Regions from separate parts of the Burkholderia sp. AW33-5 genome, predicted to be linked through region 1. Evidence: riboswitches for the same ligand, from Rfam matches in the RefSeq annotation. Region 1 holds a riboswitch; the other holds the start of a gene.

What was found. Region 1 has a riboswitch for glycine ahead of gcvT (glycine cleavage system aminomethyltransferase GcvT). Riboswitches for the same ligand answer to the same signal wherever they lie in the genome.
Region 2: it holds a riboswitch for glycine, as region 1 does, so the genes downstream of both, gcvH (glycine cleavage system protein GcvH) here and gcvT (glycine cleavage system aminomethyltransferase GcvT) in region 1, are expected to answer to the same signal.

Annotation. Positions count from the first base shown of each region.
Region 1 is NZ_JBSAXA010000009.1:119,107-122,510, reverse strand. Features, by position in the region: gene ACV22V_RS16800 (oxidoreductase) at 1-532, shown strand, start outside; gene ACV22V_RS16795 (hypothetical protein) at 743-1,111, shown strand; glycine riboswitch at 1,235-1,339, shown strand; glycine riboswitch at 1,371-1,504, shown strand; gene gcvT (glycine cleavage system aminomethyltransferase GcvT) at 1,589-2,707, shown strand; gene gcvH (glycine cleavage system protein GcvH) at 2,835-3,215, shown strand; gene gcvP (aminomethyl-transferring glycine dehydrogenase) at 3,277-3,404, shown strand, end outside.
Region 2 is NZ_JBSAXA010000022.1:11,824-15,227, forward strand. Features, by position in the region: gene gcvP (aminomethyl-transferring glycine dehydrogenase) at 1-1,238, opposite strand, end outside; gene gcvH (glycine cleavage system protein GcvH) at 1,235-1,609, opposite strand; glycine riboswitch at 1,839-1,925, opposite strand; gene ACV22V_RS26155 (LysR family transcriptional regulator) at 2,118-3,041, opposite strand; gene speB (agmatinase) at 3,202-3,404, shown strand, end outside.

The DNA.
Region 1 (3,404 bases):
GCTCGACCTCGGCCCGCACCTGATCGACCAGGCGCTCGCGCTGTTCGGGCTGCCGGAAACGGTCAGCGCCACGGTCAAGACGCGCCGCGACAACGGCACGGCGCCCGATTTCGTGCACCTGCTGCTCGGCTATCCGGACAAGGACGTCGCGCTGCACGCGAGCGCGCTGTCGGCGATCGAGCCCGCGCGCTTCACGCTGCACGGCACGCGCGGCAGCTACCAGAAGTTCGGGCTCGACACGCAGGAAGACCAGTTGAAGGCCGGCCTGACGCCGGACCACGTCGAGTTCGGCGGCGGCAACCCGCCCGGCGTGCTTCGCGTGCTCGACGGCGAAGTCGAGGTCGAGCGGCCGGTACCGACGCTCGACGGCCAGTACGCGGAGTTCTACCGCGCGCTCGCCGCGTCGGTCCACGACGGCGCGCCGTTCCCGGTCACGCCGCAGGACGCCGTCGACGTGATGACGATCATCGAGCTCGCCGCGCAAAGCGAGCATGAAGGCCGCCGGGTACCGTTCGTGCGCCGCACCGTCTGACGGCCGCCGGTCGGGTCGGTGCCGTCCCGGCCTCGGCCATCGCGTCGGGCCGCGCCGCCCCCGGCAGCGGCAGCGACCACGCGTCAGCCGCCGCGACAACACGATCCCGAACATTCCGTTACAAATGGTGCGGGAACGAAAGTCAGCGGTCGCCCGGTCTGATGCGTTTCTCAAAAAGTCGATCCGACACCAAACCGTCAGGAGAATGTGATGCAACGGTTGATTCGCGCAGCGGCATGCTGCGTCCTGGTTTCCTCGCTCGCGGCCTGTGTCGTGCAGCCGCAGCGGCCGGCCCGACAGACGCCCCCGCCCCCGCCGCGGCCGAATCCGCAGGTCGTCGCGAACGATCGCCTGCTGGAGGTCCAGGGCCGGATCGACAACCTGCACCGCCGGATCGACGCGCGCGTCAACGGCGGCTACTACCCGCCGCCGTACGGCGCGCAGTTGCACCACCGGCTCGACGTGATCCGCCAGGAAGCGAGCGACATGTCGACCCAGCACAACGGCGGCCTGTCCGGCGACGAGCAGCGCGTGCTGAACCAGGAACTCGACACGGCCGCGCGCGCGATCGGCGAGTAAAACCGGCCATGCCGGCGTCCGCCGGTGCCGGCAAAAGCGGCGGCGTCCCTCACGCCGCCGCTTGTCGCGAAGCGACATTATTTTGCCCAAATTGACAATGCCGACCCGCTCGCGTACAGTCGCCCGCACGCGTCGGGAGAGCGTGTGGCCGCGTAGCTTCGCAACGCCGGTCGCGCCGCCGAAGGGGCACACCCGCAAACTCTCAGGCAAAAGGACCGACCGCGTCGGGGATCCCGTCCGCGCTTCGCGCGGGCCGCACTCCCCGCACTCTGGAGAGCGGCAGTAGCCCGCTGCGCGATTGCAGCGCGGGCAGGCTGCCCACCGAAGGGGCGCGCGTTCGCCGGCTCGTGGCCGCGGCGCAATCTCTCAGGTATCGAGGACAGAGGGGCATGTATCGCATCGCTCGCAGGCACACGGCCGCGACGGTCGGCACATGGCCGTTCTGACCCGCGCGCAAGCGCCTTGCCTGAGGCCTCGATGACTGCACTGAATCAAACCCCGCTCAACGCCGCGCACCGCGCGCTCAATGCCCGCATGGTCGACTTCGGCGGCTGGGACATGCCCGTCAACTACGGCTCGCAGATCGAAGAACACGAAGCCGTGCGCACCGACGCCGGCATGTTCGACGTGTCGCACATGTGCGTCGTCGATTTCACCGGCAGCCGCGTGCGCGCGTTCTTCGAACACGCGATCGCCAACAACGTCGGCAAGCTCAAGACCCCCGGCAAGGCGCTCTACTCGTGCCTGCTCAATCCGCAGGGCGGCGTCGTCGACGACCTGATCGTCTATTACTTCACCGAAGACTTCTTCCGCGTCGTCGTCAACGCCGGCACGGCCGAGAAGGACATCGCGTGGTTCAACCAGCTCAACGAACAAGGCGGCTACGGCCTGACCATCGCGCCGCGCCGCGATTTCGCGATCGTCGCCGTTCAGGGCCCGAACGCCCGTGAAAAGGTCTGGACGACGGTGCCCGCCGCGCGTGCCGCGACCAGCGAACTGAAGCCGTTCAACGCCGCGCAGGTCGCCGGCACGCCGTTCGGCGATCTCACCATCGCGCGCACCGGCTACACCGGCGAAGACGGCTTCGAAGTGATCGTCCCGGCCGTGCACGTCGAAGCGCTGTGGGCCGCGCTGCAGCAAAACGGCGTGCGCCCCTGCGGGCTCGGCGCGCGCGACACGCTGCGCCTCGAGGCCGGCATGAACCTGTACGGCCAGGATATGGACGACACCGTGTCCCCGCTCGACGCAGGCCTCGCGTGGACGGTCGACCTGTCGGCGCCGCGCGAGTTCGTCGGCCGCGCCGCACTCGAGCGCGACGGCTCGCGCGCCGCGTTCGTCGGCCTGATCCTGCAGAAGGAAAACGGCAAGGCGGGCGGCGTGCTGCGCGCGCACCAGAAGGTCGTCACGCCGCACGGCGAAGGCGAGATCACGAGCGGCACGTTCTCGCCGTCGATGCAGGAATCGATCGCGTTCGCGCGCGTGCCGGCGGCCGTCCAGGTCGGCGACATCATTCATGTGCAGATTCGAGACAAGCAACTTCCCGCGCGCGTGGTAAAACTGCCGTTCGTGCGCAACGGCAAGGTCCTCGCTGCGTAACGACCGAGAGGCGACCGGGAGGCCGCCTCCCGGGAAGCCGGGAAATGGCGCCCGGCGCAACCACACCCCGGCGCGTCCCGGCGGCGCGCCAGCATAACGAACACACCCTTTTATCCAGGAGCATCCGATGAGCAACGTCCCGGCCGATCTGAAGTACACCGACGAACACGAGTGGATCCGCACCGAAGCCGACGGCACGCTGACGGTCGGCATCACCGATCACGCGCAGAGCACGCTCGGCGACATCGTCTTCCTCGAACTGCCGCAAGTCGGCAAGTCGGTGAACGCGGGCGACGCCGTCGGCGTCGTCGAATCGGTGAAGGCGGCATCCGACATCTACTCGCCGGTGTCCGGCGAGGTCGTCGCCATCAACGAAGAAGCCGCCGACTCGCCGGAAGAAGTGAACGGCGACGCATACGGCACGTGGCTCTTCAAGATCAAGCTCGCGGCCGGCGCCTCGACCGACAAGCTGATCGACGCCGACGCCTACAGCAAGCTGATCGACTAATTTTCCCTACCCGAACCGCGCGCGGCCGGCCAGCCGGCCCGCGCGGGACCAGAGTCACGCCATGAAGCTCGAACACCCGGACCGCCTGATGAACCGCACGCCCCTCTCGCTCGCCGCGCTCGAAACGCACGACGCGTTCGCAGAACGCCACATCGGCCCCGATGCCGCCAGCCAGCAGGCCATGCTCGA
Region 2 (3,404 bases), on a different contig from region 1:
CGGCGGGCCCGTGCCGCCGCGTGCACGGCATCGGTGCGAATGCCGCTGTCGACGGCGATGGTGTCGAAGCAGTATTCGGTTGGCACGGCATGGCCGAGCCGGCGCAGGCCGGCGGCCAGGATCGCGGTGAGGCGGTGGATGCGGCGCGCGATCGCGGTCAGTCCGTGCGGGCCGTGATAGGCCGCGTAGAAGCCGGCGATATTGGCGAGCAGTACTTGCGCGGTGCAGATGTTGCTGGTGGCCTTCTCGCGCCGGATGTGCTGTTCGCGCGTCTGCATCGCGAGGCGCAGCGCCGGGCGGCCGTGCGCGTCGACCGACACGCCGACCAGTCGTCCCGGCATCGTGCGCTTGAACGTGTCGCGCGTCGCGAAATAACCGGCGTGCGGGCCGCCGTAACCCAGCGGCACGCCGAAGCGCTGCGTGGTGCCGACCGCCACGTCGGCGCCGAATTCGCCCGGCGGCGCGAGCAGGGTCAGCGCGAGCAGGTCGGCGGCGACCACGGCCAGCGCGCCGTTCGCATGCAGGGTGCCGACCACGTCGCGGTAATCGTGGATGTCGCCGAAGGTGCCCGGATATTGCAGCAGCGCGGCGAAACAGCCGGTGGCGGACAGATCGCGGCGCGGATTTCCGACGACGATCTCGATGCCGAGCGGCTCCGCGCGCGTGCGAACGATCTCGATCGTCTGCGGATGGCAATCGTGCGCGACGAAGAAGATCCGGCTGTCCGACCGGGCGAGGCGCCGGCAGAACGTCATCGCCTCGGCGGCCGCGGTGCCTTCGTCGAGCATCGACGCGTTGGCGATCTCGAGGCCGGTCAGGTCGGCGATCATGGTCTGGAAGTTGAGCAGCGCCTCCAGGCGGCCTTGCGAGATTTCAGGCTGGTACGGCGTGTAGGCCGTGTACCAGGCCGGATTTTCCAGCACGTTGCGCTGAATGACCGGCGGCGTGTGGGTGTCGTGGTATCCCATGCCGATGAACGAGCGGAATACCTGGTTGCGGCCTGCCAGTGCAGCCAGCCGGTCCAGCGCGTCGGCTTCGGTGCAGCCGGGAGGCAGGGCGAGCGGCGCATCGCTGCGGATCGCCGCGGGGACGACCTGTTCCACCAGCTCGTCGACGGAGTCCAAGCCGAGCACGGCCAGCATCGCGGCCTGTTCGTTTGCATCGGGGCCGATGTGGCGGCGGACGAACGACTCGCGCTGCGCGACGGAATCGAATGCGTTCATGGCCGTCTCCGTCATGCGCCGATATAGGCGCGATACGCGGCGGCGTCCATCAACCCGGTCAGCTGCTCCGGGCTGTCGATGCGCATCCTGAAGAACCAGCCGTCGCATTCCGCGGAATCGTTGACGAGGCTCGGCGTGTCGCCCAGGGCGGCGTTCGCTTCCAGCACGGTGCCGGACACCGGCATCTTGACCTCGCCGGCGGCCTTGACCGATTCGACGGTGGCGGCCTCGTCGTACTGGGCAAAGGCGTCGCCTTCGTTTGGCAGTGCGACATAAACCAGATCGCCCAGCTGCGATTGCGCGTGGTCGGTAATGCCGACGGTGGCGCTGCCGTCGCCTTCGACGCGCAGCCATTCATGGGATTCGGTGTATCGGACCTCGCTCATGTGCTCTCTTCCTGACAGGGTTGCGTTGCGTGATGCGGCACACGCAAGCCGGAAGTGCACGGGCGGGAGGATGATCGACGAGTCGGCATCCGGACGAGACCGGGGCATTCCAGGCTGCGTGCCTGATGCCCCCTCTGTCCGTTTGCCTGAGAGATTGCGCGCCCCGGCGGGGCGCTTCTCCTTCGGCGAGGCTTGGTCGACGACCAGAGGCCTACTCTCCAGAGCGCTAATCGATGCGTCAGTCCTTTTGCCTGAGAGTTTCTGGGGCGATTCCCCTTCGGCGCCGCCGGACGGCGGTCTCTCCTGACACATCCCGATAGCTGGCGACAATCTAGTCGCACGCCTGCGGCGGTGTCAACACCTCGTTCGATCGCCCATGCGGCGAAGCAGATGCCGCGGCACGACGCAGGCGTGCCGAAAACGGCGCGCGGCCTGGCGGAGCAAGGCCGCGCCGCGATCGCGGCCGGTCGATACTTCGGTGGAGACCGAAATGAATATCCGATATCGACTATCTGTCCGCCGGCGCGGGGCGGTTGCCCGACTGGGCCATCAGGTCGTCGAGGAACGCGCGAAGCACGGTCGGCTGTGCGGCGCCGCGGCGCGTGATCGACGAGAACGGCCATGCGGACGTGAGCTGTTCCGCGGCGAGCTGGCGCATCTGGCCGGCGTCGACCCACTGTCTCGCGTAGTGCCGCGGCAGAAAGCCGATATACGCGCCCGTCAGGATCAGGATCGCCTGGGCCTCGACATTGTCGACGGTCGCGGCCGCGCTGCCGCTCTCGAGCAATTGCAGGTCGCGCTGCTGCAGGAACGCGCGGGCGACCACCTGGCTTTGGCGGACGCGCTCGATCAGCGCGTCGCCGGTGGCGTCGGTCGAGAACAGCGGATGGTAGCGGCTGCAGTAGAGGCCGTCGGGCTCCTCGTACAGCTGCGTGTAGGACAGGCCGGCAACGGTGAGCGGGAAGTGGCCGATCGCGAGGTGCAACCGCCCGTCGAGCACGCGTTCCTCGAGCTCGGCCGGCGTGCCGATGTAGATGTCGAGCTGGACATCGTGACCGCGCGAGACGAACCGGCGCAGCGCGAGCGGCAGGATGCTGTCGGTGTCGGTGACCGTGTTGTCGATGATGCCGAGATGAAGCCGGCCCGAGATGCGCTGCTTGAGCGCATGGGTGTCCATGCAGAACGCTTCCACCGCGAGCGCGAGGCGCTGCGCGGATTCGTAGGTCGCGACGCCGTGTTCCGTCAGACGAAAGCCGCTGCGGCCGCGTTCGCACAATTTGACGCCGAGGCGCGTTTCGAGGCTGGTCATCTGCTCGCTGATGGTCGACTGGCTCACGTTCAGCGCGGCCTGCGCGGCGGAGAAGCCGCCGCATTTCACGATGGTCATGAAAATCCTGAGCAGTTTCAGGTCGATGTCCTGCAGCTGTTTCACGTTCCGTTCTCCTCCGTCCGTCACATCGGAATATCCGATATGGACATCTGATAGATGCTATTTTTCCGGAAAAAATTTTTGCCCATAGTGACCGCAAAGGCAAGCGCATGGACGGCCGTGCGCCCGAAGACGAATCCGCATACAGATGGAGACGGAGACAATGCAGAACAACAGCTATGAAAAGGGCAGGCTCAACCTGCCGTTCGTCGGTCACTGCACCTTTGCGAAGGCGCCGGTGTGCCTCGACTGGGAGAACATCGACGCGGACGTCGCGATCCTGGGTGCGCCCAACGACATGGGCACCCAGTGGCGCTCGGGCGCGCGCTTCGGCCCGCGCGGCATTCGCGAGGCGTCAACGCTGTT